3 regions of the Streptomyces sp. NPDC005803 genome follow, and region 1 is predicted to be linked to each of the others. Evidence: riboswitches for the same ligand, from Rfam matches in the RefSeq annotation. Region 1 holds a riboswitch; each other region holds the start of a gene.
The links. A riboswitch is a leader RNA that binds a small molecule or an ion and turns the genes downstream of it on or off. The one in region 1 is predicted to bind S-adenosylmethionine.
Positions count from the first base shown of each region.

Region 2: another riboswitch for S-adenosylmethionine. It lies ahead of ABZ454_RS08730 (aminotransferase class V-fold PLP-dependent enzyme); the one in region 1 lies ahead of ABZ454_RS12660 (hypothetical protein).
Region 3: another riboswitch for S-adenosylmethionine. It lies ahead of thrC (threonine synthase); the one in region 1 lies ahead of ABZ454_RS12660 (hypothetical protein).

Region 1 is NZ_JBEXXO010000007.1:148,295-158,496, forward strand. Features, by position in the region: gene ABZ454_RS12630 (ATP-binding protein) at 1-122, opposite strand, end outside; gene ABZ454_RS12635 (response regulator transcription factor) at 223-957, opposite strand; gene ABZ454_RS12640 (maleylpyruvate isomerase family mycothiol-dependent enzyme) at 1,129-1,968, shown strand; gene ABZ454_RS12645 (AAA family ATPase) at 1,987-3,792, opposite strand; gene ABZ454_RS12650 (hypothetical protein) at 3,918-4,397, opposite strand; gene ABZ454_RS12655 (phosphocholine-specific phospholipase C) at 4,763-6,829, shown strand; SAM riboswitch class IV at 6,942-7,051, shown strand; gene ABZ454_RS12660 (hypothetical protein) at 7,099-7,506, shown strand; gene ABZ454_RS12665 (cytochrome P450) at 7,806-9,101, shown strand; gene ABZ454_RS12670 (cytochrome P450) at 9,164-10,202, shown strand, end outside.
Region 2 is NZ_JBEXXO010000004.1:337,889-348,090, forward strand. Features, by position in the region: gene ABZ454_RS08720 (rhomboid family intramembrane serine protease) at 1-384, shown strand, start outside; gene ABZ454_RS08725 (Lrp/AsnC ligand binding domain-containing protein) at 381-662, shown strand; gene ABZ454_RS08730 (aminotransferase class V-fold PLP-dependent enzyme) at 727-2,106, opposite strand; SAM riboswitch class IV at 2,279-2,396, opposite strand; gene trpD (anthranilate phosphoribosyltransferase) at 2,523-3,587, opposite strand; gene ABZ454_RS08740 (ubiquinol-cytochrome c reductase cytochrome b subunit) at 3,710-5,335, opposite strand; gene ABZ454_RS08745 (Rieske 2Fe-2S domain-containing protein) at 5,332-6,384, opposite strand; gene ABZ454_RS08750 (c-type cytochrome) at 6,381-7,190, opposite strand; gene ABZ454_RS08755 (heme-copper oxidase subunit III) at 7,249-7,869, opposite strand; gene ABZ454_RS08760 (hypothetical protein) at 8,057-8,458, shown strand; gene ABZ454_RS08765 (Ig-like domain-containing protein) at 8,505-9,761, opposite strand; gene ABZ454_RS08770 (cytochrome c oxidase subunit 4) at 9,883-10,202, opposite strand, start outside.
Region 3 is NZ_JBEXXO010000016.1:43,298-53,499, reverse strand. Features, by position in the region: gene ABZ454_RS22620 (sugar isomerase) at 1-620, opposite strand, end outside; gene ABZ454_RS22615 (extracellular solute-binding protein) at 956-2,173, shown strand; gene ABZ454_RS22610 (DUF3263 domain-containing protein) at 2,205-2,474, shown strand; gene otsB (trehalose-phosphatase) at 2,753-3,607, shown strand; gene ABZ454_RS22600 (trehalose-6-phosphate synthase) at 3,584-4,975, opposite strand; gene ABZ454_RS22595 (glucosyl-3-phosphoglycerate synthase) at 5,030-5,977, opposite strand; SAM riboswitch class I at 6,131-6,257, shown strand; gene thrC (threonine synthase) at 6,275-7,567, shown strand; gene ABZ454_RS22585 (MoaD/ThiS family protein) at 7,609-7,887, shown strand; gene ABZ454_RS22580 (cold-shock protein) at 8,320-8,526, shown strand; gene groL (chaperonin GroEL) at 8,847-10,202, shown strand, end outside.

The DNA of each region.
Region 1 (10,202 bases):
CCGGACGTGGTCTGGACGGCGAGCCAGGCCGTGGCGGCGACCGAACACGCCGCCACCAGGGCGGATACGGCCAGCAGCCGGGCGAGCAGGCTCTTGCGCAGCGGCAGCCGCGTCCGCGACACCCCGGGCTCCGCCGGCCTCGACCTGGACGTCGCCGAGCCGGGCTCCGACCGCCCGGACTCCGGCGGCGTACCACGTGTACGCCCCCGGGGCCGCCCCTCGCTACGACGACGCACGTGCCGCCGCCTTCGCCGGGTCGGTCAGTTTGTAGCCGACGCCGAAGACGGTCAGCAGCCGGGCGGGCCGGCGCGGTGCGGGCTCGATCTTCTTGCGCAAATTCATCACGTGCACGTCGACCGTGCGGTTGCTGATGTACCGGTCGAAGCCGTGCAGCTCCGCGAGCAGTTGCTGCCGGGTGAAGACCCGGTCGGGCTCGGCCGCCAGGGCGGAGAGGATCCTGAACTCACCCGGAGTGCACTCCACCGCCTCGCCGTCGACCGACACCACGTGCCGGGTGGGATCGACCACGAGCGTCCCCACCGTCAGGACGTCCGCGTCCGCCGGGCCGGCCTCGGCGGCGCCCGACCCGCGCCGGTTGCGGCGCAGGAGCGTGCGTACCCGGGCCATCAGTTCGCGCGGGCTGTACGGCTTGGTCACGTAGTCGTCCGCACCGAGGTCGAGGCCCAGCAGCAGATCGTCCTCCGTGGTGCGGGCCGTCAGCATCAGCACCGGCACCTCCCGGGACTCGGCGCGCAGCACGCGCACCACGTCGAGACCGTCGGCCCTCGGCATCATCACATCGAGGACCAGCAGATCCGGCTCCCCGTGCCGGACCGCGTCGAGGGCCGCGAGCCCGTCGCCGACGACGGTGACGGCATGCCCCTCCCGTTCGAGGTAGCGGCGGAGGAGCTCCGCCTGTTTCTCGTCGTCCTCGGCGATGATCACGTTTGCGCACACACGCTCGATCGTAAAGGGGTTCGAACGTGCATGGGCCGGCCTCTTGCCGGGAGGCGGGTGAACTGCTCTTCTGTACCCGCGGGTAGCGGGACTGCTTGTCCGACCCGTGAGGAGCAGGCGCGGGCGGTGGGCCCGGGCGACGGGCACGGTGTTCACGGGAGCGATCACGGGATGGGCTCAGCGGCGGATCAGGGTCAGAAGCTGCCGGGCAGGCTGCCCGAACGCCTGCCCGAGCAACTGGCCGGCGCGATCCGTGCGACGGCCGAGGAGATCGCGGAGCTGCTGCGTGCGGCCCCCGACACCGGCGCTCCCGTACCGGGACTGACGTGGACGGTGGGGGAGGTGGCGGCGCACCTGGCTCAGGCCAACGCGCTGATGGCCCACGTGGCGGCCGGGCACCCGCGAGCCCATGGCGACGGCACCCCGCAGGGCATCGCCGCCGCCAACGAGGAGGCCCTCGCCGCATTCGGTGAGCGCGCGGCGGAGCCGCTGGCAGCGATGATCGTCGCGCAGGCAGCCGCCTGTCTCGACGCGATGACCGCACACCCGGCGGACGAGATCCTGATGACGCCGCTCGGTCCGATGAACCGCGAGGTGCTCGGCTCCTACCTGCTGACGCACATGCTGGGCCACGGCTACGACCTGGCCCGCGCGCTGAGGCGCCCGCACATGGTCGACCCCGCCCGGGTCCGTCTGGCGCTCCCGTTCATGGTCGTGGCCATGCCCCGGGTGACCGACGCCGCCGCCACGGCAGGGCTGAACGCCCGCTACGGGATACGGCTGTGGGGCGGCGGCCGCTTCGGAGTGACGTTCACCGACGGCACGGCGGCCGTGGACCACGCGCTGCCGGACCGCCCGGACTGCACGATCTCCATCGAGCCGGTCACGTTCCTGCTGATGGCGCTCGGCCGCAGCTCGCCGGTGGGCGCCATGGCCCGGGGACGGGTTCTCGCGTGGGGCCGCAAGCCGTGGCTGGGGCCGCGGTTCCCGGCCTTCTTCACGGCGCCGTGAGGCAGGAGCGGCCTTCGCCTACGCTCCGCTCCCGCTCCCGTGGGACTCCATGAGCTCCTGGTGCGCCGCCACCACGTCCTCGGCCAGCACCGTCACCATCTCCGCACGGGTCGGTGTGCTTTCGCCGTGCGTGGCGTACAGCCGGAGATCCCGTTGCGCGGACGCCTTCTGACAGAGCTCGCGCGCGAACCGGGCGTTGCCCACGGTGTCGGCCATACCGCCGTCCACGATCGCCGCGCAGAACGTCCCGAGGACCTCGACCGCCCCGTCGTCGGGTTCGTCGCCCTGGGCGGCCAGGACGGACCGGGCGATGCGGACGAGTTCCTGCGCGGAGTAGGAGGGGAAGTCGACGCGCGTGGTGAAGCGGGACACGAGCCCGGGGTTCGCGGCGAGCAGGCCGGCCATCTCGTCGCGGTAGCCGGCGAGGACGACGACGAGCCGGTCACGGTCGTCCTCGGCCCGCTTCAGGAGCACCTGCAACGCCTCGTCACCGAACGCGTCGCCGCCGCTGTACCCGCTGTTCGACAGTGCGTACGCCTCGTCGATGAACAGCACCCCGTTCAGCGCCGAATCGATGACCTTGCTCGTCTTGATGGCCGTGGACCCGAGGTGCTGCCCGACCAGGTCGACGCGCTGCGCCTCGATGACGTGCCCCGAACTCAGCAGCCCCAGACCGGCGAAGACCTTGCCGATGATGCGGGCGACCGTCGTCTTCCCCGTGCCGGGCGGCCCCGCGAAGACGAAGTGCCGGGGCCGGGCGCCGCCCGGCAGCCCCTGCTCCTCACGCAGTGCAGCCATGCGCAACTGGGCGATGAGCGTGAGTACCTGGCGCTTCACGGGTTCGAGGCCGATCATTTTGTCGAGCGACTTCTGCGCCTCGGCGAGCAACCGGGCCCGCGCGTCGGCGGACAGCCCTTCGGACGGATCCTGCCCGCCGCCGGCGCCGCTCGTGGACGACGGCGCCCCGGTCGGTGCCGGGACGGTCGGTGCCGGCGGCTCGGGCTGCCGCGGCCTCGGCGGGACCAGGTCCTCAGCGGTGGGGGCCGGGGGCTGGGGAGGGGCCGGGGCGGGCGCCGGCCGGGCCTGGGCGCGGGTGTCCACGTCGAAGAGGCCGGGCGCACACCGGAAGGCGTACTGATACCGCTTCAACGCCTCCTCGTGCCGCCCCAGTTCCTCCAGCGACCGCCCCATGAAGTACTTGGTCTCGGCGTCGAACCGGCTGCCGGTCTCCAGCTTGTGCGGCAGCGGCGCCAGGACGTTCAGCGCCTCGTGGTAGACCCCCTGGGCGAAGAGGGCCGCCCCGACGTACAACTGCGCCTCGTCGTACAGGAACGCGTCACCGATACCGGTCGCGAACCTCAGCACGAGCGCCCAGTCCTCCTTGACGAACGCGTAGCGCGTACAGACGAACTTGGTCTCGTCACAGTCGAGTTGCGCGGTCCTCAGCCCGGCCCACGCCTCGTCGACCCGCTTCTTGTCCAGCAGCGAGGACATGGCCGCCAGCCACAGGTCGCGTGCGTTCTCCAGCCGGAAGGTGACGTAGTGGCCGATCTGGAACGTGGACCGCAGCGGCAGCCCGAACTTGGTGCGCAGCGCCCCGAAGGTCCCGGAGCACCGGAGCATGGCGTCCAGCGCCTCCTCCTGCCGCTGACCGGTCGCGTGCAGCCCCAGCCACGCGTCGGCGGCGGAGGGATCGTGGGTCGTGGCGAGCGTGAACTGCATGCCGGCGCCCGCGGTGTCCCCGCGCTGCATCAGCGCCATCGCCTGGCTCCAGGCCTGTTCGGCCTTCCTGACCGAACCCCGGCTCGCCGCTGGACCCTGCACGTGCACTCCCCTCGACGGGCGCGCAGCCCGCGCCGGTGGCCGACGGGGCCCACCGTGATCAGCTGGAACGCTGGTCAGGATAACCAACCTTCACGCGCCACGCGCTGACGTGTGAGCTGTCGTACTCAGGCCGCCATGACCACGGACGACTTGCCGAGCGACCCCTCACGCACCCCGTCGGCCGCGCGCTCGCGGAAGACGACCACCCGCAGCAGCGCGAACCGCCCGGCACCGGCGAGCGCCGAGGCGGACAGGTAGACGCTCTGCTGGACGAGCGTCGACGGCTCGGCCTGGATCGCGTACAGGCAGAGCAGCGCCCCGGTCGTGAAGGCGTAGCTGACGGCGACGGTCAGCCCGGACTGAAGGTGAACGCCCCACCCCCCGCGCCCGCTGCGGAAGGAGACCCGGCTGTGCAGCTCGGTCGCGATCACCGTGGACACGACCGTGACCAGAGCGTTGGCGACGGCCAGCGGCATCCGGCCGTGGAGGAGCACCAGGACACCACTGGAGGCGACCCCGACCCCGCCGCCGCAGATCACAAAGCGCACGAAGGCCGCCAGAAGCGGGTGAAGCGTGCGCGTCGGCTGGAGCGATGGGGCGGTCACGAGGGGGCCTCCGAAGGCGGTGGGGAGCGGTGTGTTTATCTCACCCCTGAACCTACGGACCCGGCGTCCTCCGGACGACCCGGTTTCTCCCCGATCTTCCTGGGGGTTACCCCCCAGCCGGTGTGGGGGTTTCCCCCCAGAGCGCCCGGGGGCTACCCCTCCTGAGAACGCCCCGATGCCGGCCTGTGCGGACGTGGCACGGCGGCCCCGGCGGAAGGAGCCCTGCTCCGCCCCTCGCCGTCCTCCACTGTTCCGCCGGCCGACACCACGTGCACACCGCACGGGTCTTCCGCGGGGCCGTCCGATTCTGGAACACTCCAGTCGCTTTCGCCCCCACGCCCCCTCACCCGCAGAGGCCCCCACCCATGGCAGAACTCAGCCGTCGCCGCCTCCTCCAACTCGCCGGAGGCACGGCCGCCTACACCGCGTTGTCGAACAGCATCGCCCGCGCCGCCTCCCTGCCCGCGCGGGGTCGTACGGGCACGCTCCAGGACGTCGAACACATCGTCGTCCTGATGCAGGAGAATCGTTCCTTCGACCACTACTTCGGCACCATGAGGGGCGTCCGCGGCTTCGGTGATCCGCGACCGGTCACGCTGCCCAGCGGGAAGCCGGTCTGGCACCAGACGGACGGGCTCGGCAAGGAGGTGCTGCCGTTCCGTCCGCCCGCCGACGATCTCGGCATGCAGTTCCTCCGGGACCTGAACCACGACTGGGCCGGCGGCCACCGGGCGTTCAACAAGGGTGCGTACGACCAGTGGGTGCCCGCCAAGACGGCGACGACGATGGCGCACCTCACACGCGAGGACATTCCGTTCCACTACGCCCTCGCCGACGCGTTCACCGTCTGCGACGCGTACCACTGCTCGTTCATCGGGAGCACGGACCCGAACCGCTACTACCTGTGGAGCGGGCACACGGGGAACGACGGGTCCGGCGGCGGTCCCGTGCTCGGCAACGACGAGGCGGGGTACGGATGGACCACCTACCCCGAGCGGCTGGAGCAGGCCGGGGTCTCGTGGAAGGTCTACCAGGACATCGGCGACGGGCTCGACGCCGCCGGGTCCTGGGGGTGGATCGGCGATGCCTACCGGGGTACGTACGGTGACAACTCGCTCCTGTACTTCAACAGTTATCGCAATGCCGCACCCGGCGACCCCCTCTACGACAAGGCGCGCACCGGCACCGACATCAAGAACGGTGGCGGCCTCCTTGACGACCTGAAGGCCGACGTCCGGGCCGGGACGCTGCCCAAGGTGTCCTGGGTCGTCTCCCCGGAGGCCTACAGCGAGCACCCCAACTGGCCCGCGAACTACGGAGCCTGGTACATCTCGCAGGTGCTCGACGCGCTGACCGCCGATCCCGAGGTCTGGGGCCGGACCGCCCTCTTCATCACCTACGACGAGAACGACGGCTTCTTCGACCACGTCGTGCCGCCCTTCGTCCCGTCGGGGCCCGCGCAGGGGCTGTCCACCGTCGACACCTCCGCCGACTTCTTCCCCGGTGACATCCGGTACGCGGCCGGGCCGTACGGCCTCGGCCAGCGGGTCCCCATGCTGGTCGTCTCCCCGTGGAGCACCGGCGGATTCGCGTGCTCCGAGGTCTTCGACCACACCTCCGTCATCCGGTTCATGGAGCAGCGCTTCGGTGTGCGCGAGCCCAACATCTCGCCCTGGCGGCGCGCCGTCTGCGGCGACCTCACCTCCGCCTTCGACTTCAGCCGTACGGACACCTCGGCGGTGCCGCTGCCGTCGACCGACGAGTACGAGCCGCCGGACAGCGACCGGCACCCCGACTACGTCCCCGCGCCGCCCGCCGCCGGCAGCGTGCCCCAGCAGGAGAAGGGGGCCCGGCCCACCCGGCCGCTGCGCTACGCGCCCTTCGTCGACGGCGCCGCCGATACGGCCACCGGCAAGTACCGCCTCACCTTCAGCGGCGGAGCCGCCGCCGGGGCGCAGTTCCTGGTGACCTCCGCGAACCGCACCGACGGGCCCTGGACCTACACCACCGAGGCCGGGAAGTCCCTCGCGGACACCTGGAACACCGCCTATTCGAAGGGAGTGACCGACCTCACCGTCCACGGGCCCAACGGCTTCCTGCGCACCTTCCGGGCGGGCGGGAAGGCGGCGGGCCCCGAGGTGACGGCCCGCCATGACGCTGCCTCCGGCGGGCTCCAGCTGACGTTCGTCAACGGTGGTCCCGCGACCGTGCGCCTGACCGTGCGCAGTGCCGCCGGCTACGGGGGAGGGGCGCAGACCTTCGCGGTCCGTGCGGGGGCGACCGTGAAGCACGTGCTCGACCTGCGCGGGAGCAAGCGCTGGTACGACGTCACGGTCGTCTCCGACGCGGACGCCACCTTCCTGCGCCGGTTCGCCGGACACGTGGAGAACGGCCAGGCCGGTTCGAGCGACCCGGGGCTCGTCACCGGGTGAGTGCGCGTCGGTCCGGCGGCGGGCCGGGGGCGAGCGGCGCCGCGGACGGGCGAGCGCACGCTCCTGACCGCCCGTCGGGCCGGCCGGTGCGGGTGAGTTAGAGTCGTGTATGGGTCATGAGTTCCAGTGCGCAGCCCCGGCTTGCTGGACGGCACCCCGCTCCGCTGCGGGTGCTCCGGGTGACGACCTGCCCCGTGCGCAGGGTGCGGGGAACAGCGGACCGCGGTGCGGGGCACTCGGGGTCCTCACCCCGGAAGGCGAACCCCACCATGCTGCGTCACCTCACCGACAACGGCTCCGTGCGGAGCGACGGCTGCTCCCGCTACGCCGCGGGCCACCGTGTGCACTGGATCCACGCCAAGAAGTGCCGCCAGGAACCGGGGCAGGCCGTCGAGATCCTGCTCACCTCCGATGACGTCCGGGACGACGGATGGGTCGGGCTGCGGCCCGCTTTCGACTACGCGAGCGACCTGCCCGCCGTCTGGACACACACCCCCGAGGCCCTGCGGGAGACGCTCGCGGGTCATCGTGGGCGGGTGTACTGGCTGTCGCGCTGGCACGCGCTGAAGCTGGTGCACGGCGACGGTGACGGCATCGGGGGCACCGCGGGGCGGGGTGCGGGACTGGTCAACGTCGCGTTGGAGGGCGGGGAGCTCTGCGAGGGCGGGGCCGCGTGAGTCGGGGCCTTTCCTCCCGGGCCTGATGCGTCCGTCCCGCCCGGTCGCCGCGCGGGCGTCGGCCGCACGGTTTCGGCAGGGGACCGGGCCGGCCGGTCCCCTGCCGCAGCCGTCCCGGAGCTCCCGGGGCGGTAGATCGTTATGGTCATTAATTGTGTTGAGATGTCTTCGCGTTGCCCGGACGGTGTGTGAGATTGATCGCCGTTGACCGTTCCGGCGTCACACAAAATCCTTATAGTGAAGCTGCGTTGATCGCATGATCGGGACGCGTGCAGCTGTCGCCACAGGAGTCAGGACTCATGACGCGCCCTTCTTCCGCAGAGCCCGCGCCGGCCTCTCCTCCTCCGCCTCCCGGGTGTCCGGCGCACGCCGGGGCCGTGCCGCTCGGCGGGGCCGCATTCCAGACCGAGCCCCAGGCCGTCTACCGCGCCATGCGGCGCGACCACGGGCCGGTCGTCCCCGTGGAGCTTCCGGGCGGGTTCCCCGCCTGGCTGGTGATCGGGTACCGCGAACTGCACCAAGTCACCAGCGACGGTGCGCTGTTCCCGCGCGACGTGGGGCTGTGGAACCAGTGGCCGCACATCCCCGACGACTGGCCGCTGCTGCCGATGGTGGGACGGCCCCTGCCGTCCATCTACTTCAGCGCGGGGGAGGAACACCTGCGGCATGCCCGCATGGTCGGGCCGGCCCTCGAAGGCGCCGATCCGCATCAGATCCGCAGGGACTGCGAGCAGTTGGCCGACCGCCTGATCGACGATGTGTGCAGCCGGGGGACGGCCGATCTCGTCGCCGACTTCTGCGAACCCCTTCCCGTGCTCGTCCTCGCGCGCCTGGTCGGGTTCCCCGACGACGAAGGCGCCGACATCGCCCGGGTGTTGAAGGATCTTGCTGACGGCGGCCCGGACGCGCAGAGCGCCCACCTGCGATTCGGCGAGCACATGGCCCGGCTGGTGGCCGCGAAGCGGGCCGCGCCGGGGGACGACGTGACCTCCCGCATGCTCGCCTTCCCCGAGGCGTTCACCGACGAGGAGTACATGCTCGACCTGATGGCCATCACGGCCGCCGGGCACCTCACCACCGCCGACTGGATCAGCAACTCCCTGCGGCTGATGCTGACCGAGGACGAGTTCGCCGACTCCATGGCCGGCGGCCGGCGAAGTATCGGCGAGGCCATGAACGAGGTGCTCTGGGAGGACACGCCCACCCAGATCCTCTCCGGTCGCTGGGCCGTGCGCGACACCCAGCTCGGGGGACAGCGCATCAGGGCGGGGGACATGCTGCTGCTCGGGCTCGGCGCCGCCAACACCGATCCGCTGGTCCGCCAGAGCGTGTCGGGCATCGGAGCACCGACGCAGGGCGGTAACGGCGCGCACCTCGCGTTCAGTCATGGCGAGTACCGGTGCCCGTTCCCCGCCCAGGAGATCGCCGAGGTCATCGCCCGTACCGGCATCGAGGTGCTGCTCGACCGGCTGCCCGATCTCCAGCTCGGCGTCCCCGCCGGGGACCTCGTACGGCGGCCCTCCGCCTTCCTGCGGGGCTCCACCTCGCTCCCCGTCCGGTTCACCCCCGTTCGTACGACAGGAGACTTCTCGTGACCTGCCCTCATGCCGCCGCCCAGGCAGCAGCCCGGAACGGCGGGACCGTCGTCATCGACCCGATGGTCCAGGACCTGGACGGTGAGACGGCGCGGCTGCGCGACGCCGGACCGCTGGCCCGGATCGAACTGCTCGGTGTGCCGGCCTGGGCCCTCACCCGGCACGCCGACGCCCGGCAGCTCCTGCTCGATCCGCGGCTGGTGAAGGACCTCGACGCCTGGGGGCTGTGGCAGAGCGGCGAGGTGACGCACGCGTGGCCGCTCATCGGGATGATCGACGCCGGCCGGTCCATGTTCACGGTCGACGGCGACGAGCACCGCCGGCTGCGGACCAAGACCTCCCAGGCGCTCACGCCCCGTCGGCTCGACGCGATACGGCCCGACATCGAGAAGTTCACCGAGGAGCTGCTGGACGCGCTCGCCGAGGGCGGCAGGGACGGGGCCGTCGTCGACCTCAAGTCCGTGTTCGCGCAGCCGCTGCCCATGCGGGTCGTCGGCATGCTGATGGGCGTCGACCCCGCCGAGAACGCCATGCTGACCCGTCAGTACAAGGCCTTCTTCTCCATGCTCACCCCGCAGGACGAGCGGCTGGCCCTCCTGGCCGACCTGGACGTCTTCTACGCCGGGCTCGTCCGCCAGAAGGCCGCGCAGCCCACCGACGACCTGACCTCCGCGCTCATCCTCGCCGACGAGGGCGGCGAGCCGCTGACCGAGGAAGAGGTGATCGGCAACCTCAAGGCCATGGTCGCCGCCGGGCACGAGACCACGATCGGTCTCATCCTCAATGCCGTACGTGCCCTGCTGTCCCACCCCGACCAGTTGCGGATGGTCCTCGACGGGGAGGTCTCCTGGGAGACCGTGATCGAGGAGACCCTGCGCTGGGACACCCCGACCACCCATCTGCTGATGCGGTTCGCCACCGAGGACATCCAGGTGGGTGACGGTGTCATCGCCAAGGGCGAGGGCGTGGTCATCTCCTACCGGGCGATCGGCCGCGACCCCGAACAGCACGGCCCCGACGCCGACGCCTTCGACATCACCCGCCCCACCCCCATCCGGCACATGACCTTCGGCCACGGTCCGCACATCTGCCCCGGTGCGG
Region 2 (10,202 bases), on a different contig from region 1:
CTCTTCTACCTCGGCTGCGGCTATCTGGCCCTGCTCGCCTACGCGGCCGCGCACTCCGCCTCCGACCAGACGCTGGTCGGCGCGTCGGGGGCCATCTCGGCGGTCCTGGGAGCCTTCCTCTACCTCTTCCCCCGGGCCCGGGTCACCAGCCTGTTCCCGTTCCTGCTGTTCCTGCCGCTGCGCTTTCCCGCCTGGATCGTGCTGGTGTTCTGGTTCGTCCTGCAGTGGCTGGCGGCCGAGGGGGCGGGCAGCGGTCCCGGCGTGGCCTACCTCGCCCACGTGGTCGGCTTCGCCACCGGGTTCCTGTACGCCTGGGGGCGCTACCGGCGTGAGACTAGAGTGAAGTCTCCAGCCACGGCCACAGAGGGAGAAAGCCAGCCGTGATCACCGCGATCGTGCTCATCAAAACCAGCGTGGACCGGATTCCGGAGATCGCCGAGGCCATCGCCGCGCTGGACAGTGTCAGCGAGGTCTTCTCGGTCACCGGCACGTACGACCTGATCGCCATGGTCCGGGTGTCCAGGCACGACGACCTCGCCGACGTCATCCCCGGCCGGATCAGCAAGATCCCGGGTGTCGAGGGAACCGACACCCACGTGGCGTTCCGTACGTACTCGCAGCACGACCTGGAGGCGGCCTTCGCCATCGGCCTGGACGCGTAGTCGGCTCAGCACGTCCGGCCGGGTACGGACCGCGGTCCGTACCCGGCCGAACCGGCTGAGGGGCTCAGATCTGGGTGGCCGCGCCCCGGTCCGGGACGCAACGGCCGCCCTCGGTGCGGTACTTCCACTGGGCACCCTCGCTGACGAGCTCCTTGACCGCCCCCAGGAAGCGCTCGATGTGCTCGTCCGGCGTGCCGGCGCCGAAGCTGACCCGGATCGCGTTGAGGGACTTCTGGCCCGGCTCCGCCTCGGGCGCGCCGCACTCGCCGACGTCCTGCGGGTCGCTGCCGAGCAGGGTGCGCACGAGCGGGTGGGCGCAGAAGAGTCCGTCACGGACCCCGATGCCGTACTCGGCCGAGAGCGCCGCGGCGAAGTGCGAGCTGTTCCAGCCCTCGACCACGAAGGAGATGACGCCCACCCGCGGGGCGTCGTCGCCGAACAGCGAGAGCACCTTGACCTCGGGGACCTCGGCGAGTCCGGCGCGGACCGCGGCGACGAGCCGCTGTTCCCGGGCGACGAGGCTGTCGAACCCGGCCTCGGTCAGCGCCTTGCAGGCGGAGGCGATGGAGTAGACGCCGATCACGTTCGGCGAGCCGGCCTCGTGACGGGCGGCGGTGGTGTGCCATTCGACGTCCACCCCGCCGTCGGCCCGCCGGGCCACCTGGCGGGAGGCGCCGCCGCCGGCCAGGTAGGGCTCGGCCTCGCGCAGCCAGTCGGAGCGGCCGGCGAGGACGCCCGAGCCGAACGGCGCGTACAGCTTGTGCCCGGAGAAGGCGACCCAGTCGACGTCCAGCGCGGCGATGTCGACGGGGTGGTGCGGGGCGAGCTGGGCGGCGTCCAGCACGATGCGGGCACCGTGGGCGTGGGCGGCGGCGGCGAGCTCCTTGACCGGCCACAGCTCGCCGGTGACGTTGGAGGCGCCGGTGACGCAGACCAGCGCGGGCCCGTAGGGCTCGCGGTCGGCGAGCGCCCGCTCCAGCGTCTGGACGGCCTGGGCCGGGGTGCGCGGGGCGTTCAGGTACGTCACGCGGGCGTCGCGCCAGGGCAGCAGCGAGGCGTGGTGCTCGGTCTCGAAGACGAACACCTGGCAGTCGGCGGGCAGGGCGGCGGCGAGCAGGTTGAGCGAGTCGGTGGTCGAACGGGTGAAGACCACCTGGTCCTCGGCACGGCAGCCGAGGAACTCCGCGACGGTCTCGCGGCTGGACTCGAAGAGGTCCGTGGAGAGCTGCGAGAGGTAGCCGGCACCCCGGTGGACGCTGCCGTAGTACGGCGCGTACGCGGCCACGTCGTCCCACACCCGCTGCAGCGCCGGGGCGCTGGCGGCGTAGTCCAGCGCGGCGTACGTGACCTCACCGCCGGTGACCAGCGGAACCGTTACATCCTTGCCCAGAACCGGCAGGGGGGAACAAATCGACTGGTCGGTGGCAGCAGTGAGGACAGACATGACGAACTCCCGTAACAGGCAGGCGAATTCCGCGTGCCTGCGGATACGCGGCAGCACGGAGGGAAGAAGAGGGTGTGCGGAGAAGGGCCGAAAAGCCCTATCGCATTCGCGTGCTCACAAGAGGCTCCCTGAGGACCAGGACCCCACGGGTGGACATCTCACGATGTCGAGGGGTCCGCGCTTGCCGCAGACCTCGCTGCCTGCGGCCTGGTCTTCACCCGGGGCACCCCGCCACGGACGGAGGGTTGCCGGACAGCGGGCCGGGGCCGTAGTCGCTGTCACTCATGACCTGCGCAGCATCTTGCCATACGTGCGCGAACGCGCAAGGCGCAGTCCATGATCTGGACTGCGCCCCGCCTCGTGTTCCGTGCGCTCCGGGACGGCCGGACGACCGGTCAGGGCCGTACGGCAGCCGCTCAGGCGTTGCTGGCCACGACCCATCTCTCCAGCGCCCGGCCTGCCGCGCCCGAGTCGATGGACTCGGCGGCCTTCGCGATGCCCGCGGTGAGCTGCTCGGCGAGCGTGCCCTCCCCCGGGTCCAGCGCGACGAGCGCCGCCGCCGAGTTGAGCAGGACGGCGTCCCGGACGGGGCCCGTCTCCCCGGCCAGCAGCCGGCGGGCCACATCGGCGTTGTACGAGGCGTCGGCCCCCCGCAGCGCGTCCACCGGCACCAGGTCGAGGCCCACGTCGCGCGGGTCGAAGGCCTCCTCGCGCACCGCCCCGTTCCTCGCGATCCAGACCCGGGAGGTCGCGGTGGTGGTCAGCTCGTCCAGACCGTCGTCGCCCCGGAAGACCAGCGCGGAGTTGCCGCGCTCGGCGAGGACGCCCGCGACGATGGGCGCCATCCGCAGATCGGCGACACCGATCGCCTGCGAACGCACCTTGGCCGGATTGGTGAGCGGACCGAGGATGTTGAACGTGGTCGGCGCGCCGAGCTCCGACCGGGCCTTCGCCGCGTACCTCAGGGCGGGGTGGAACTTCACGGCGAAGCAGAAGGTGATGCCCGCCTCCTCGGCGACCTCGACGACGCGCTGCGGGGACAGTTCCAGGTTGACACCGAGCTTGCCGAGGACGTCGGAGGAGCCGCTGGCCGACGACGAGGCGCGGTTGCCGTGCTTGACGACCTTGGCGCCGGTCCCCGCCACGACGATCGCCGACATGGTGGAGATGTTGACCGTCTTGGCCATGTCGCCGCCGGTGCCCACGATGTCGACCGTGCGGCCGGGGACGTGGATGGTCGTGGCGTGCTCGTACATCGCGCGGACCAGGCCGGAGACCTCCGTGACGGTCTCGCCCTTGGCGCGCAGCGCCACCGCGAACCCGGCGATCTGCACATCGGTCGCCTCGCCGCTCATGATGCGGTCCATCGCCCAGGCGGTGTCGTCCGCGGTCAGGTCCTGGCCGCGCAGCAGGGGGGTCAGCACGCCGGGCCAGGTACGAGCCGCCACGCTGTCGCCGCCGTCCGGGGTCACAACGTTCATGGTCCGCTCCTGGGTCCACAGCCGATAAAGGGATGGGGCCACCCTATCGAGCCTCCGTGGACAGCGAAGAGCCCCGTCCATCGAATGGACGGGGCTCCTGCTGTGGCGATCAGTTCAGGTGATCAGTGGTGGCCGTGGCCGCTGGTGATCTCCTTGTACTCCTCGGCGGTGGGCTTGGCGATCTGGTTGTTCTCGCCGTAGTACGCCTTGCTGAGCCTGGCCCGCAGCTTCTGCACCGGGGACACCTTGCGCTCGACGCCGTTCTCGTCGACCGTCGGGCCGATCTCGACCGGCTTGTACTGCTCGTGCGCGGTGAGCGTGTGCAGCTGCTCCGGCCCGAGCGGCTCGTGGACCTCGACGAACTCACCGTGCGGCAGGCGCTTGATGAGACCGGACTCGCGTCCGTGCAGCACCTTCTCCTTGTCGCGGCGCTGAAGGCCGAGGCAGATCCGCCGGGTGACGATGAACGCCAGGACGGGTCCGACGAAGAAGGCGATGCGGACGAACCAGCTGATCGCGTTGAGCGACAGGTGGAAGTGCGTCGCCCAGATGTCGTTGCCGCCGCCGATGAGCATGACGAAGTAGATCGTCACCCAGGCGACGCCGAGCGCCGTGCGGGTCGGGGCGTTGCGCGGCTTGTCCAGGATGTGGTGTTCGCGCTTGTCCCCGGTGATCCAGGACTCGATGAACGGGTACAGCGCCAGCGCGGCGAGGATCACGCCGAACAGGACCAGCGGGATGAGCACGCCCAGGACCAGCGTGTGGCCCCAGAGGTTGATCTCCCAGCCCGGCATCACACGGACGAAGCCTTCGGCGAAGCCCATGTACCAGTCCGGCTGGGCGCCCGTGGACACCTGGTCGGGCCGGTACGGGCCGATCGCCCAGATCGGGTTGATGGAGGCGATGGCCGCGATGATCGCGATGAAGCCGAAGACCAGGAAGAAGAAGCCGCCGGCCTTGGCCATGTACACCGGCAGCAGGGGCATGCCGACGACGTTGTTGTTCGTGCGTCCGGGACCCGCGAACTGCGTGTGCTTGTGGTAGAAGACCAGGATCAGGTGGCCGACCAGCAGCCCGAGCATGATGCCCGGCAGCAGCAGGATGTGGATCGAGTAGAACCGGGCGACGATGTCGCCGCCGGGGAACTCCCCGCCGAACAGGAACATCGAGATGTACGTGCCGACGACGGGCATCGACAGGATCGCGCCCTGGGTGAAGCGCACACCCGTACCGGACAGCAGGTCGTCGGGCAGCGAGTAGCCGGTGAAGCCGGTGAACATGCCGAGCACGAACAGCAGGAAGCCGAAGAGCCAGTTGATCTCGCGCGGCTTGCGGTACGCACCGGTGAAGAACACCCGGAACATGTGCACGAACATGCCGGCGAGGAAGATCACCGCTGCCCAGTGGTGGATCTGCCGGACCAGCAGACCACCGCGGACGTCGAAGCTGATGTCCAGCGTCGAGGCGTAGGCCTCGGACATCCGGATGCCCTGCATGGGCTCGTACGGGCCGTGGTAGACGACCTCGTTCATGCTCGGGTGGAAGAACAGCGTCAGGTACACACCCGTGAGGATGATGATGATGAAGCTGTAGAGGCAGATCTCCCCGAGCATGAAGGACCAGTGGTCCGGGAAGATCTTCCGCATGTTGGACTTGGCGAGGGAGTAGATCCCCAGCCGCCCGTCCGCCCAGTCGGCGACCCGCTCACCTGCGGGTGCCTTGCGGTTCGTGTCGGTCGCAGTACTCATCCGCGCTCCCAGAATGCAGGACCGACGGGCTCTTCGAAGTCACCGAGCGCCTCGAGGTTGCCCTCGCTGTTCACACCGATCCGCAGCTGCGGAAGGGCGTGACCGGCCGGACCGAAGATGACGCGGGCGCCGTCGGAGAGGTCGAAGGTTGACTGGTGGCACGGGCAGAGCACGTGGTGCGTCTGCTGCTCGTACAGGCTGATCGGGCAGCCGACGTGGGTGCAGATCTTGGAGAAGGCCACGATTCCCTCGTGGGCCCACTCGCGCTCGCGCTTGTCCTTGATGTTGTCCGGCTCGATGCGGATGATCATCAGCGCGGCCTTGGCGATCTGCGTCTGGAAGTCGTGCGCGTCCTCCTCCAGGCCCTCGGGCATGGCGAAGGTGAGCGAACCGACGACGACGTCCTCGGGACGCAGCGGCTCCATGGTGTTCATGTTGACCAGCTGCTTGCCCTTGGCCCACAGGGTGTTGCGGAGCTTCTTCTCCGGCAGCGGACCCAGGTCACGCAGCAGCACGACGCCGGAGAGCGGCACCAGGGCCAGCGCGCCGAACATGGTGTTGCGGATCAGCTTGCGCCGTCCCAGCACGGACTCCTCGGCACCGGCCTTGAAGTCGGCGAGGACCTTGGCCTTCACCTCGGGCGCGGCTTCGATGGGGTGCCGCTCGTCGGCGACCTCGACGTCGGACATCAGGGTGCGCGCCCAGTGGACGGCACCCGCGCCGATCAGGAAGAGCGCCAGGCCCAGGGTCAGACCCAGGGAGAAGTTGAGCGCGCTGACATGACCGAACGGGAAGATGAAGACGATCTTGTCGACCGGGAAGATGACGTAGGAGGCGATGAAGCCGACCGTCGCCAGCATGGACAGCGTGAACATGAACGCGACCGCGCGTTCGGACCGGTTGGCGGCCCGCTCGTCGATGTCCTGGATGCGCGGCTTGTGGGCCGGCAGCCCCGGGTCGGCGAACGGATCGTGCGCCTTGTCTACCGCGTCGTGCGCGGGGCCCTGCTCTGCGGGCAGGTTCTCTTCTGGCATCTCTTGGCTACTCATGACTTCTTGGCCTTAGCGGTGTGGGCCGCGACCCATACGGCAACTGCGATCAGACCACCCAGTCCGAAGATCCAGCCGAACAGGCCCTCGCTGACCGGACCCAGGCCGCCGAGGCTGAGGCCGCCGGGGGACTCGGACTCGGAGCCGTTCACGGTCTTGACGTACGCGATGATGTCCCGCTTCTGCTGCTCGGGCATCGTCGAGTCGGGGAAGGACGGCATGCTCTGCGGGCCGGTCTGCATGGCCTCGTAGATGTGCTTCGGGTCCACGCCTTCGAGGCTGGGGGCGTACTTGCCGTTCGTCAGGGCACCGCCCTCACCCGTGAAGTTGTGACACTGGGCGCAGTTGGTGCGGAACAGGTCGCCGCCCTTGGCGACGTCCGCGCCCTCGGGGCTGACCTGGCTCTTGGTCGGGACGATCGGACCGGCGCCGAGCGACGCGACGTACGCCGCGAGCTGGTCGATCTCGGCCTGGGTGTAGATGACCTTCTTCTTCGGTACCTGCGCGCCCGGCTGCTGGGCCGGCATACGGCCGGTACCGACCTGGAAGTCGACGGCGGCGGAGCCCACGCCGGCCAGGCTCGGCCCGTCGGTGGAGCCCTGACCGCCGGTTCCGTGGCAGCTGGCGCAACCGACGGAGTACAGCTTCTTGCCCTCGTCGATGGCGAGGGACTGGGCGGTGTCGTCGGCCTGCGCCTTACTCGCGGGCGCAAACGCGGCGTACAGCCCCCCAGTAGCCGCAAGCGCGAGGAGTAGTACGACGACCGCCGCCAACGGATGGCGTCGTCGTGCGGAGAGCTTTTTCACGGATTACCCCGGTGTCAGGATCTTCTGCGTCGATGATGTGGGTCGGGTACGAGCCCGGTTACTTGATCATGTAGATCGTGGCGAACAGGCCGATCCACACGACATCGACGAAGTGCCAGTAATAGGACACGACGATGGCAGCGGTCGCCTGCTCATGGGTGAACCTCTTGGCCGCGTACGTCCTGCCCAGAACGAGCAGGAAGGCGATGAGACCGCCTGTCACGTGCAGACCGTGGAAGCCGGTGGTCAGGTAGAACACCGAGCCGTACGGATCCGAGGACAGCGAGAGGCCGTCCTTCTTCACCAGCTCCGTGTACTCGAAGACCTGGCCTCCGATGAAGATCGAACCCATCACGAAAGTGATCACGAACCAGGCACGGAGCTTCTTCACATCGCCCCGCTCCGCGGCGAAGACGCCGAGCTGGCAGGTGAGTGAGGAGAGCACCAGGATGGTGGTGTTCGTCGCCGAGAACGGGAAGTTCAGGGCTGACGCCATTTCCTTCCAGTGCTCCGGTCCGGTCACCGATCGCAGGGTGAAGTACATCGCGAAGAGGGCCGCGAAGAACATCAGCTCGGAACTCAACCAGATGATGGTTCCGACGCTGGTGAGGTTCGGCCGATTGACCGACGGGTGCGCGTGCCCGGTTTCTACTGTCGTTGCTGTCGCCACGACCGACATTATGTCGGTCGCTTATCCCGCCCTCACTCCGGGGGGTGCCGTTCGGTGTGTCAGAGGGGTGTGTCCTCCCCGAACGGCCCAAGGATCGGGCGTCCCGGGCGGTGCTGACAGGCTGTCGGGCGGAGTACGATCCGCGCATCGGTTCATGCCCCGACAGCCCCGAAGACACAGATGTCACGGAGGAACAATGCAGCCGACCGCCACGGTCCTGGTCTACAGCGACAACGCGCACACCCGTGAGCAGGTGAGGCTGGCGGCCGGGCGCAGGCCTGCGGCGGACGTGCCGCAGGTGGAGTTCCTGGAGTGCGCCACCCTGCCCGCCGTCCTGGACGCGCTGGACCACGGGGGCGTCGACGTCTGCGTGTTGGACGGCGAGACGGCGCCCGCGGGCGGCATGGGTGTCTGCCGGCAGATCAAGGACGAGATCTTCCGCTGCCCGCCGGTGCTGCTGCTGATGGGCCGCCCCCAGGACGCCTGGCTGGCCACGTGGAGCCGCGCGGACGCCGCGGTGACGCTTCCGGTCGAGCCGGTCGAGTTCGCGGACGCCCTGGCCGCCCTGCTGCGCAGCAGGCTGTCCGTGGGGGCCTGAGGCCCCGCCTTCCCGCGGTCGCTCCGGGGGGCGGCGCACACCGCCGTCAGACCCCGGGGCGCAGCCGCGCCGTCCGGACCGTGTCGACGCGGTCGGGCGTGGTGTCGTTGCTCAGCGCGCTGCCCTTCTGCCACTTGGCCCAGGACAGGTTCCAGTCGCCGTAGCCGTTGTCGAACGGCGTCATGGTCTCGCCCTCGCTGCCGACGACCGTGACGATGTCACCCTCGCGGACGGTGTTGAAGAACCACTCTGCCTCGCTGGTGCTCATGCCGGTGCAGCCGTGGCTGACGTTCGCGTAGCCCTGTGATCCGGTGGACCACGGGGCCGCGTGGACGTACTCGCCGCTCCAGGTGACGCGCGTGGCGTAGTAGACCGGCAGGTCGTACGAGTCCTCCGAGCCCTCCGCGATGCCGATGGACTCCCCGCGCATACGTACGTAGTACTCCTTGCCCAGCACGACCTTGACGCCGTTGCGGGTGGAGAAACCGGGCTTGCCGGTGGTCACCGGAATGGTGTTGATCACTTCTCCGTTGCGCTTGACCGTCATCGAGTGCTCCGAGGCGTCGGTGATGGCCTCGATGCGGTCCCCGGTGGTGAGCTTCAACGCCTTCGTCGGAGCCCCGTACAGCGCGCCGGCCACCTTGATGCCCGTCAGCTCGCTGCTGACCTCGATGGTGGCCTTGGCCGGCCAGTAGTCCCGCGGCCGGTAGTGCAGCGTCTTGTCGTCGACCCAGTACCAGGAGCCGGTCACGGCGGGCGTGGAGCGCACCTTCAGGGCGCGCTCCACGGTGGCGCGGGCGGCCTTGTTGGCGACCGGGGCGCTGAGTACCGCCGTGACGGGCTGTCCGACGCCGTAGGTGCCCGCCTGCGGGCCGAAGGTGACGTTCAGCAGCTTCTGGGCCGCCGCGGTCTCGAAGGAGAGCGTACGGCTGCCTGGAGCGCCGTCGTCGTCCTCCATCCTGACCTTGACGGTGTACCGGGTGCCCGCGGCGAGCGGGGCGGTGGAGTGCCAGCGGTGTCCGTCGGCGGCGAGCTCGCCCGCCAGGTGGCGCCCTTCGGCGTCCACGGCGGTCACGTCGGTGATCCGGCCGTCGTCACCGTCGACGCTGACTTCGAGGGGCTTGTCCGGATCGGCCTTCTCGCCGCCGCCCGGGGCGTTGGAGGAGATCTCGTCCGCCGCGTCGTACGGCTGAGCCGAGAGCGGATGACCGTCGGACTCCCCGCAGGCGGTCGCCCCCGCGGCCACGGTCGCGGCCAGCAGGGCGCAGCTCAGGACGGGACGGATACGCGGCGTGTGGTTCATGAACCCACGCTAAGAAGATTCATCCGTTTCAGCGCGCCGGGTGACTGCAAACGGGGGGCCCGCACTTCTCGTGGAAGTGCGGGCCCCCCGTCGGTGGAGCGGTGTCACGGGTGGAGCGGTGTCACTGGGTGCGGTTCTCACCGCGGTAGTACTCGAAGACCCAGCCGAACAGACCGATCAGAAGGATCGGGGCCGAGAAGTAGAGCAGCCACCAGCCGAAGACGACTCCCATGAAGCCGAACGCGCCGCCGATCGCCAGCGCGAGCGGCTGCCAGCTGTGCGGGGAGAAGAACCCCACCTCGCCGGCCTCGTCCGCCACGTCGGCTTCCTTGTTGTCCTGCGCCAGCGCGTCGACCCGCCGGGCCGTGAAGGCCAGGTAGAAGCCGATCATGACGCTCAGGCCGAAGGCCAGGACGAGCGCGGTGGTGCCGACCGGCTCCC
Region 3 (10,202 bases), on a different contig from region 1:
ATCTTCAGCCCGGCCTCCAGCGCGAGGCCGTAGGTCCAGCCCCGTCCCAGGAACGTCCACTGCTCGGCCGCGACCACCGTCTCGTCCAGCGGCTCGGTCACCGCCAGCTCCGCGTCGACGGCGGCCTCGGCGACCGTCTTCACCCGGGCCGGCAGGGGGCCCGCCGCCTCCAGGCCGGCCCTCAGGAAGGCGAGCGCGGTGGTGGCGAACCGGGTCTGGACGACCGACTCCTCGTCCGCCCAGTCCAGGACGGCCACCGTGTCGGCGGCCTCCATGACCGGCGTCTTCGGGTCGGCGGTCAGGGCGACGGTGGGCACCGTGCCGCGCAGGCCTCCCAGGAGGGCCAGCACCTCGCTCGTCGTGCCGGAGCGGGTGATCGCCACCACCCGGTCGTACGCCCGCCCCACGGGGAACTCCGACGAGGCGTACGCGTCCGTCTCGCCCTGGCCCGCCGCCTCCCGCAGCGCGGCGTACGTGAGGGCCATGAACCAGGAGGTGCCGCACCCGGTCACGGCGACCCGCTCGCCCGGACGCGGCAGCCCGTCGAAGGCCGCGCCCGCCTGAGCGGCACGGCGCCAGCAGCTGGGCTGGGTGGCGATTTCTGATGCGGTACGGGACATGCTGGACGGCTCCTTGTGGCTGGGCGGTGGGCCGGGGCGGTGCGGCGGCACCGGAGGCGTACGGACACGGAACGTCTGGATCGACGGAGGGAGCGGGCCTGGCGCTGCCAGGCCGAGACCTCCTTAGCAGTCGCTCCGCGTCCCGTGCAATGCTGCTGTGTTGCGGAAGCGAAACCCTCCTGGTGTAGACCTCTGTGCCAGGGGTGGTGCAAAATCGCAGCTCATCCGGAGGGCCCCACGCCGACGTGGGTGACGCGGATGCGCAATAGACGAGGACGGACTGGGCTGTGCAGCGGCGCTACTTGGGACTGACGGCGGCTGTCGCCGCACTGGGGATGACGGCCGTGCTGACGGGGTGCGGCGCCGACAGCGGCTCGGGCGACGTCACGCTGAAACTGGTGGCGGCCGACTACGGCACCGGCGAGGCCGACAAGTCGCAGACGTACTGGGACGGGGTCGCCCGCAGCTTCGAGGCGTCCCAGCCCGGCATCAAGGTGGACGTGACCGTCCTCCCGTGGACGGACATCGACCGCGAGGTCGCCGAGATGGTGAAGGACGGCAAGGCCCCGGACATCGCGCAGATCGGCGCGTACGCGGACTACGCCAAGGCCGGCAAGCTCTACTCCGCCGACCAGATGCTCAGCATCCCCACCCAGTCCAACTTCCTGCCGGTGCTCGCCGACGCCGGCCGGTACAGCCGCATCCAGTACGGGCTGCCGTTCGTGGCCAGCACCCGGCTGCTCTTCTACAACAAGGGCCTCTTCTCCAAGGCGGGCCTCAAGGCCCCGCGGACCTGGGACGACATAGCCGACGACGCCGCCGCGCTCAAGCAGCGCGGGGTGAAGTACCCGTTCGCGCTGCCGCTGGGGCAGGAGGAGTCCCAGGCCGAGACCATGATGTGGCTGCTCAGCGGCGGCGGTGGCTACACGGACGACGTCGGCTCGTACGACATCGACTCGTCCGAGAACGTCAACACCTTCGACTGGCTGAAGTCGCACCTCGTCGACAAGGGCCTCGTCGGCCCCGTCGCCCCCGGCAAGCTCGACCGGGCCAAGGCCTTCGAGGCGTTCACCAAGGGCGACGTCGGCATGCTCAACGGGCATCCGACCCTGATGGAGGAGGCCAAGAAGCAGGGCGTGGACGTCGGCATGGTCCAGCTGCCCGGCACGGACGGGCCCGTCGAGGGCACGATGGGCGTCGCCGACTGGATCATGGGGTTCAAGCAGAACGGCCACCGGGTCGAGATGGGCAAGTTCTTCGACTTCATGTTCAGCGACAAGAACGTGATCGAGTTCGCCGACAAGTACGACCTGCTGCCGGTCACCGACAGCGCGTCGGCGGCGATGGAGACCGATCCGAAGTTCAAGCCGCTGCGGAAGTTCCTGGCCGCGCTGCCCAACGCGGAGTTCTACCCGGTCGGCAAGACGTCCTGGGCCGCCGTCAGCGAGTCGATCAAGCAGAACATCGGCAAGGCGGTCGAGCCGGGCGCGAACCCCGAGAGCGTGCTGCAGCACATCGCGCAGGAGGCCACGGCGGCGGAGAGCGCGGAGTAGCGGCCCGCGACCGCGCCATATATTGGCTGATATGACCGCCCTCCCCCCGAACGGCCCCGCCGAGCCCGCCCCCGAGGCCGAACTCTCCGACCGGGACCGCGCCGTCCTGGCGGTCGAGCGGCAGTCGTGGTCGGGTCCTGGGGCGAAGGAACGGGCGATCCGGGAACAGCTCGGCATCTCCCCGACCCGCTACTACCAGCTGCTGAACGCGCTGCTCGACGACCGCCGCGCACTGGAGGCGGACCCGGTGACGGTCAACCGCCTGCGGCGCGTACGCGAGGCCAGGCGCGGACGCCGGTGACGAGCGGGGACCCGGGGCCGGACGCCGCTCCGGGCCCCGCGCCGGACGCCGCTCCGGGCCCCGCGCCGGACGCCGCTCCGGGCCCCGCGCCGGACGCCGCTCCGGGCCCCGCGCCGGACGCCGCTCGGGGCCCCGCTCCGGGCCCCGCTCCGGGCCCCGCTCCGGGCCCCGCTCCGGGCCCCGCGCCGGACGCCGGTGACGGGCGGGGGCGGGCGCGGGGGCCCGGCCACCCCCGGGTGCGGGTGCCCCGCCGGGCCCACCGCCGATAGGCTCGCCCCATGGGCAGCAACCCGCACACCCCGCCCCTGCCGGACCCGGTCACCCCCGCCGGCCAGGAGGGCCTCGCCGCACTCCTCGCCCGGCCCGACCGCGCCGTCATCGCCCTCGACTTCGACGGAACGCTCGCCGACATCGTCCCGGACCCCGAACAGGCCCGTGCCCACCCCGGCGCCGTCGAGGCACTGGCCGCACTCGCCCCCAAGGTCGCCTCGATCGCCGTGATCACCGGCCGCCCGGCCGGCGTCGCGGTCCGCTACGGCGGCTTCGCCGGGGTCCCGGGACTGGAGCGGCTCATCGTCCTCGGCCACTACGGCGCCGAGCGCTGGGACGCCGTCTCCGGCACCGTCCGCGCCCCCGCCCCGCACCCCGGTGTCGCCGCCGTGCGGGCAGAACTCCCCGGCGTGCTCGACCGCTTCGACTCCTGGCACGGCACCTGGATCGAGGAGAAGGGCCAGGCGCTCGCCGTCCACACCCGCCGCGCCGCCGACCCGCAGGCCGCCTTCGAAGCCCTGCGCGGGCCCCTCGGCGAGCTCGCCGCCCGGCACGGCCTGATCGTCGAACCCGGCCGCATGGTCCTGGAGCTGCGCCCGTCCGGCATGGACAAGGGCGTGGCCCTCACCCGGTACGTCCGGGAGAGCGACGCCGGCTCCGTGCTCTACGCCGGTGACGACCTGGGCGACCTCGCCGCGTACGCCGCCGTCGACAAGCTCCGCACCGAAGGCCCCGACGGCACCCCCGGCCTGCTGGTCTGCAGCGGCGTGGAGGTCCCCGAGCTGGCGGAGCGCGCCGACCTGCCACTGGCCGGGCCGGGGGCCGTCGTGGAGTTCCTGTCAGCCCTGGCGCAGCGCCTCTAGCTGGTCCAGGAACCACTGCTGCGGCGGCAGCGCGGTGGCCGCCGCGGCCAGCCGCTTCGTGCGGGCCGCCCGCTCGTCGTCCGCCATCGTCAGGGCCTCGTGGAGGGCCTCGGCGGTGGCGGACACGTCGTACGGGTTCACCGTGACCGCGTCCGTGCCCAGCTCCTCGTACGCCCCCGCCTCCCGCGACAGCACCAGCGCGCAGCCGTGGTCGGAGACGACGGGCACCTCCTTGGCGACCAGGTTCATCCCGTCCCGGATCGGGTTGACGAGCGCCACGTCCGCCAGCCGGTACGCCGCGAGCGAGCGGGCGAAGTCGTCCTTGACGTGCAGCACGACCGGGTTCCAGTCCGCCGTCCCGTACACCTCGTTGATCCGGTCGGCGACGCGCTGCACCTCGGCGGTGTACTCCCGGTAGACCGCCAGGTCCTGCCGCGAGGGGTAGGCGAACGCGATGTGGACGACGCGCCCGCGCCACTCCGGCCGTTCGTCGAGCAGGGCGCGGTAGGCGTGCAGGCCGCGGACGATGTTCTTGGACAGTTCCGTACGGTCCACCCGCACGATCGTCTTCCGGCCGGGGCCGACCTGCTCGCGCAGTGCCGCCATCCGGTCGTCCACGTCCGCCTCGTGGGCGCGGCGGCGCAGGAAGTCCGCGTCGGCGCCGAGGCCGTGCACGCCGATCCGGGTGCGGCCGGTGCCGCCGAGGATCTCCGCGCAGCAGCCGATGAACGCGTCCGCCCAGCGGCGGGTCAGGAAGGCCGCCCGGTCGGCGCCGAGGATGCCGTGCAGCAACTGTGCGGCGATGTCGTCGGGCAGCAGCCGGAAGTAGTCGACCGGCGCCCACGGGGTGTGCGAGAAGTGGCCGATCCTGAGGTCGGGGCGGAGCTCGCGGAGCATGCCGGGCACCAGTGCCAGGTGGTAGTCCTGCACGAGGACCGCCGCGCCCTCGCCCGCCTCCTCGGCGAGCGCTTGGGCGAAGGCCCGGTTGTACGTCTCGAAGGAGGCCCACTGCCGGCGGAACTCCGCGTCGAAGACCGGCTCGACGGGGGTCTGGTAGAGCAGGTGGTGGACGAACCAGAGCACCGAGTTGGCGATGCCGTTGTACGCGTCGGCGTGCACGTCCGCGTCGATGTCGAGCATCCGGACGCCCGGCTCGCCGACCCCGCGCCGCACCGCCTCCCGGTCGCCGTCCCCGAGGGCGGCGCACACCCACATCTTGTCGTCGACGGCGCTCAGGCCGGAGACGAGTCCGCCCCCGCCGCGCTTGGCGTCGAGGGAACCGTCCTCGCGCAGCGCGTACGAGACGGGGCCGCGGTTGGACGCGACGAGTACCTGGGCAGCGGGCTGGGGGGCGTGCGCGGAGACCATGTTGCGGAATCTAGCCCGATCACGAACCGCCCAAACGTGCGAAGTCAGGCCACGTCACGCGGCGCGGCGGGAAACGTACTCCTCGATCTCCCGCATCGGCGGCCGCTCCTCGGTGTCCACCGGGTACGTGTGCGGGACGAAACCGTGCTCGCCGCGCTCGAACTGGGTCAGCGACGGGCGGACCAGATGCCCCCGGGAGAGGCGGAGTTGGGCGGTCCGGTAGATGGCGGCCGCCATCCGGCCGAGCGCCTGGCCGTCCTGGTGGCGGTGTTTCCTGACGCCGACGTCGACCTGGGCGAGGGCGTCCAGGCCGACCGTGTGCAGGGCGTCGACCAGCAGCCCCAGTTCCACTCCGTAACCGACCGGGAACGGCAGCCGCTCCAGCAGCGAGCGGCGCACGGCGTACTCGCCTCCCAGGGGCTGGACGAAACCGGCCAGCTGGGGCCAGTGCAGATTGAGCAGCGGGCGTGCCACCATTTCGGTGACCCGGCCGCCCTGACCCGTGGTGTCGCCGAACGGGCGGTCGTACATCGCCTTGACGAACTGCACCGAGGGGTCGGTCAGCAGCGGGCCGACGATGCCCGAGACGAAGTCGGCCGAGAAGTCCTTCAGGTCCGCGTCGATGAAGCAGACGATGTCGCCGCCGGTCACCAGCAGTGACCGCCAGAGCACCTCGCCCTTGCCGGGGACGGCCGGGACGCGGGGCAGGATGTCGTCCCGGTGGACCACCCGGGCGCCCGCCCGGCGGGCGACCTGCGCGGTGGCGTCCGTGGAACCGGAATCGATCACCACCAGCTCGTCGACCAGCTGGACCTTCTCCATGAGCTCGCGCCGGATCGTCGTGACGATGTCCCCGACCGTCTCCGCCTCGTTCAGCGCGGGCAGGACGACACTCACGGCCGGTCCGTGCGCGTCCTTCCTGGCCTCCAGCAGCCGCTCCAGCGGACGGTCGGCGGCTGACCAGGAACGCCTGGTCAGCCAGCGTTCGACCTCTTCCAGCACGGTCGATACTCCCTGTATGTGATCCATCTCGCGGTTCGGACGACTATCTCAACCGTCCGATGCTTCGGTTACAGTCTTGAACAACGCAGATGGCCGTCGCATGCCGGGGTCCGTCCGCCGATAAACGCCTGGATCCATGGTCCAGTGCCACAGCGCTCATCCAGAGGGACTGAGGGAACGGCCCGTTGAAGTCCCGGCAACCCTCCCGCCGACCGCGAGGTCCGGTGGGGAAGGTGCCAATTCCGTCTCGTGACGAAATGCGTCGCGAGGAAGATGAGGAGAAAGGGCCTCGCCATCATGGCTGTTGAGACTGTTGCCGCACCCACCGAATCTGCTGTGGACCTCGGACCCGCCGCGGCGCTTTCCTGCCGCGAATGCGGGGAGCGATTCGCACTCGGCCCCATTTTCGCCTGCGCGTCCTGTTTCGGGCCGCTCGAAGTGGCGTACGACCTTCCGAGCGGCTCCCCGGACGAGCTGAAGAAGCGCATCGAGGCCGGACCCGACAACATCTGGCGTTACGCGCCGCTGCTGCCGGTCCCCTCCGACGTCGCGGACAAGCCCAACATCAACCCCGGCTTCACCAAGCTGGTCAAGGCCGACAACCTCGCCCGTGAGCTGGGCGTCACCGGCGGTCTGTACGTCAAGGACGACTCCGGCAACCCGACGCACTCCTTCAAGGACCGCGTCGTCGCGATCGCCGTCGAGGCCGCCCGCGCCTTCGGATTCACCACCCTGTCCTGCTCCTCCACCGGCAACCTGGCCGGCGCCGTGGGCGCCGCCGCCGCCCGTGCCGGTCTGCGCAGTTGCGTGTTCATCCCGCACGACCTGGAGCAGGGCAAGGTCGTCATGGCCGCGGTGTACGGCGGTGAACTGATCGGCATCGAGGGCAACTACGACGACGTCAACCGCTTCTGCTCCGAACTCATCGGCGACCCGCTCGGCGAGGGCTGGGGCTTCGTCAACGTCAACCTGCGCCCGTACTACGGCGAGGGCTCCAAGACCCTCGCCTACGAGATCTGCGAGCAGCTCGGCTGGCGGCTGCCCGACCAGATCGTCATCCCGATCGCGTCCGGCTCGCAGCTCACGAAGATCGACAAGGGCCTCCAGGAGCTGATCAAGCTCGGCCTGGTCGAGGACAAGCCGTACAAGATCTTCGGCGCCCAGGCCGAGGGCTGCTCCCCGGTCTCCGCCGCCTTCAAGGCCGGCCACGACGTCGTCCGGCCGCAGAAGCCGAACACGATCGCCAAGTCCCTCGCGATCGGCAACCCGGCCGACGGCCCGTACGTCCTGGACATCGCCCGCCGCACCGGTGGCGCCGTCGAGGACGTCGACGACGAGCAGATCGTCGACGCGATCAAGCTGCTGGCCCGCACCGAGGGCATCTTCGCCGAGACGGCGGGCGGCGTGACGGTCGGCGTGACGAAGAAGCTGATCGACGCCGGCGTGCTCGACCCGGCGCTCACCACCGTCGTCCTGAACACCGGTGACGGCCTCAAGACGCTGGACGCGGTGGCCGCCACCTCGCAGGCGACCGCCACGATCCGCCCGAGCCTGGACGCCTTCCGCGCCGCAGGCCTCGCCACCGGCTGAGAAGCCTTCGACCACCCGAGACTTCAGGAAGGGCACCCACCATGAGCGTCAAGGTCCGTATCCCCACCATCCTCCGCACCTACACGGGCGGCCAGGCCGAGGTCCCGGCCGAGGGCGCGACCCTCTCCCAGGTCATCGAGTCCCTGGAGAAGGACCACCCGGGGATCGCCGCCCGCGTCCTGGACGACCAGGGCAAGCTGCGCCGCTTCGTCAACGTGTACGTCAACGACGACGACGTGCGCTTCGAGGGCGGCCTGGACGCGGTCACCCCGGACGGCGCCGGCATCTCGATCATCCCGGCCGTCGCCGGCGGCTGCTGAGCCCCGGGCCACGCCGGCCCGACTTCACCGCGTCACCGGAATTGCCCCCTCTGCGAGAGAAGCGGAGGGGGCAATTCTGCATGGTTGAGCGCGGTAGAGTGTGGGAAGCCCCCTCCGCTGCCCGTGCCGCCCGCATATGAGAATGCGCCCGGCCCCGACAAGATGCAGCCAAAGTACCCGAGCTCCTTGCGCCATAAGTCGCCTTTGCCTGGCCCGACTTGCCCTGGAATCTCATGACTTCCTCATATTCGGGCGATCGATGCTGCTCAGAATTCTCGTCCGATTGACCTGTTGCAGAGGGCAGTTGGGCAGATACATTCAGCCGCGGTCGACGCGTTCCGGCGCACACACCCTCTCCTGTCGGAGGGTGAGTTCTGACCCGGGCCCGCGAAGTGCGGTCCTGTGCAAGGGCCAGTAATAGGGGAGTTAGGCATGGCTCAGGGCACCGTCAAATGGTTCAACGCGGAGAAGGGGTACGGCTTCATCGCGGTCGACGGTGGTGCGGATGTTTTCGTCCACTACAGTGCGATCCAGATGGACGGGTACCGCACCCTCGAAGAGGGTCAGCGAGTTGAATTCGAGATCTCGCAGGGCCAGAAGGGGCCGCAGGCGGACATGGTCAAGCTCGCCGTCGGCTGAGCCCGTCACCACGCGGTCGGCCATCGACACTACTCACGCACGGAGGGCCCGTACCCCTGGGGTACGGGCCCTCCGCGCGTTCCGCGCCACCCGGACGGCTCCCGCGGTTGTCCACACTCCGGAGGGGGACGCTTGCACTCTCGGGGGTCGAGTGCTAATCATTGGGCTTAGCACTCTCCAGGTGAGAGTGACAGAACTTGGACCGGGCCGGTGAGGCCCGCAGGTCTGGTGGAGCAAGGAACCGCCAGGCAGGCAGGCCGTCCGTCGCGGGCGCCTCTCGGTCCGGAGAAATCCACCCCTGTCCGGGAGGACCACTTCACATGGCCAAGATCATCGCGTTCGACGAGGAGGCCCGGCGCGGTCTCGAGCGCGGCATGAACCAGCTCGCCGACGCCGTCAAGGTCACCCTTGGCCCCAAGGGTCGCAACGTCGTCCTCGAGAAGAAGTGGGGCGCCCCCACGATCACCAACGATGGTGTTTCCATCGCCAAGGAGATCGAGCTGGAGGACCCGTACGAGAAGATCGGTGCGGAGCTGGTCAAGGAGGTCGCCAAGAAGACGGACGACGTCGCCGGCGACGGTACGACCACCGCCACCGTTCTCGCTCAGGCACTCGTCCGCGAGGGCCTGCGCAACGTGGCCGCGGGTGCGAACCCGATGGCTCTCAAGCGGGGCATCGAGAAGGCCGTCGAGGCCGTCTCCGCCGCCCTCCTGGAGCAGGCCAAGGACGTGGAGACCAAGGAGCAGATCGCTTCGACCGCCTCCATCTCCGCCGCCGACACCCAGATCGGCGAGCTCATCGCCGAGGCCATGGACAAGGTCGGCAAGGAAGGCGTCATCACCGTCGAGGAGTCCCAGACCTTCGGTCTGGAGCTGGAGCTCACCGAGGGTATGCGCTTCGACAAGGGCTACATCTCGGCGTACTTCGCCACGGACATGGAGCGCATGGAGTCGTCCCTGGACGACCCGTACATCCTGATCGTGAACTCGAAGATCAGCAACGTGAAGGACCTCCTTCCGCTGCTGGAGAAGGTCATGCAGTCCGGCAAGCCGCTGCTGATCATCGCCGAGGACGTCGAGGGCGAGGCCCTGTCGACCCTGGTCGTCAACAAGATCCGTGGCACCTTCAAGTCCGTCGCCGTCAAGGCTCCGGGCTTCGGTGACCGCCGCAAGGCCATGCTCGGCGACATCGCCATCCTCACCGGTGGCACCGTCATCTCCGAGGAGGTCGGCCTCAAGCTGGAGAACGCCGGTCTCGACCTGCTCGGCCGCGCCCGCAAGGTCGTCATCACCAAGGACGAGACGACGATCGTCGACGGCGCCGGTGACAGCGACCAGGTTCAGGGCCGCGTCAACCAGATCCGTGCCGAGATCGAGAACAGCGACTCGGACTACGACCGCGAGAAGCTCCAGGAGCGCCTTGCGAAGCTGGCCGGCGGCGTGGCCGTCATCAAGGCCGGCGCCGCGACCGAGGTCGAGCTCAAGGAGCGCAAGCACCGCATCGAGGACGCGGTGCGCAACGCCAAGGCCGCCGTCGAGGAGGGCATCGTCGCCGGTGGTGGCGTGGCTCTGCTCCAGGCCTCGGCCGTCTTCGAGAAGCTGGACCTCTCGGGTGACGAGGCGACCGGCGCCAACGCCGTCAAGCTGGCGCTGGAGGCTCCGCTCAAGCAGATCGCC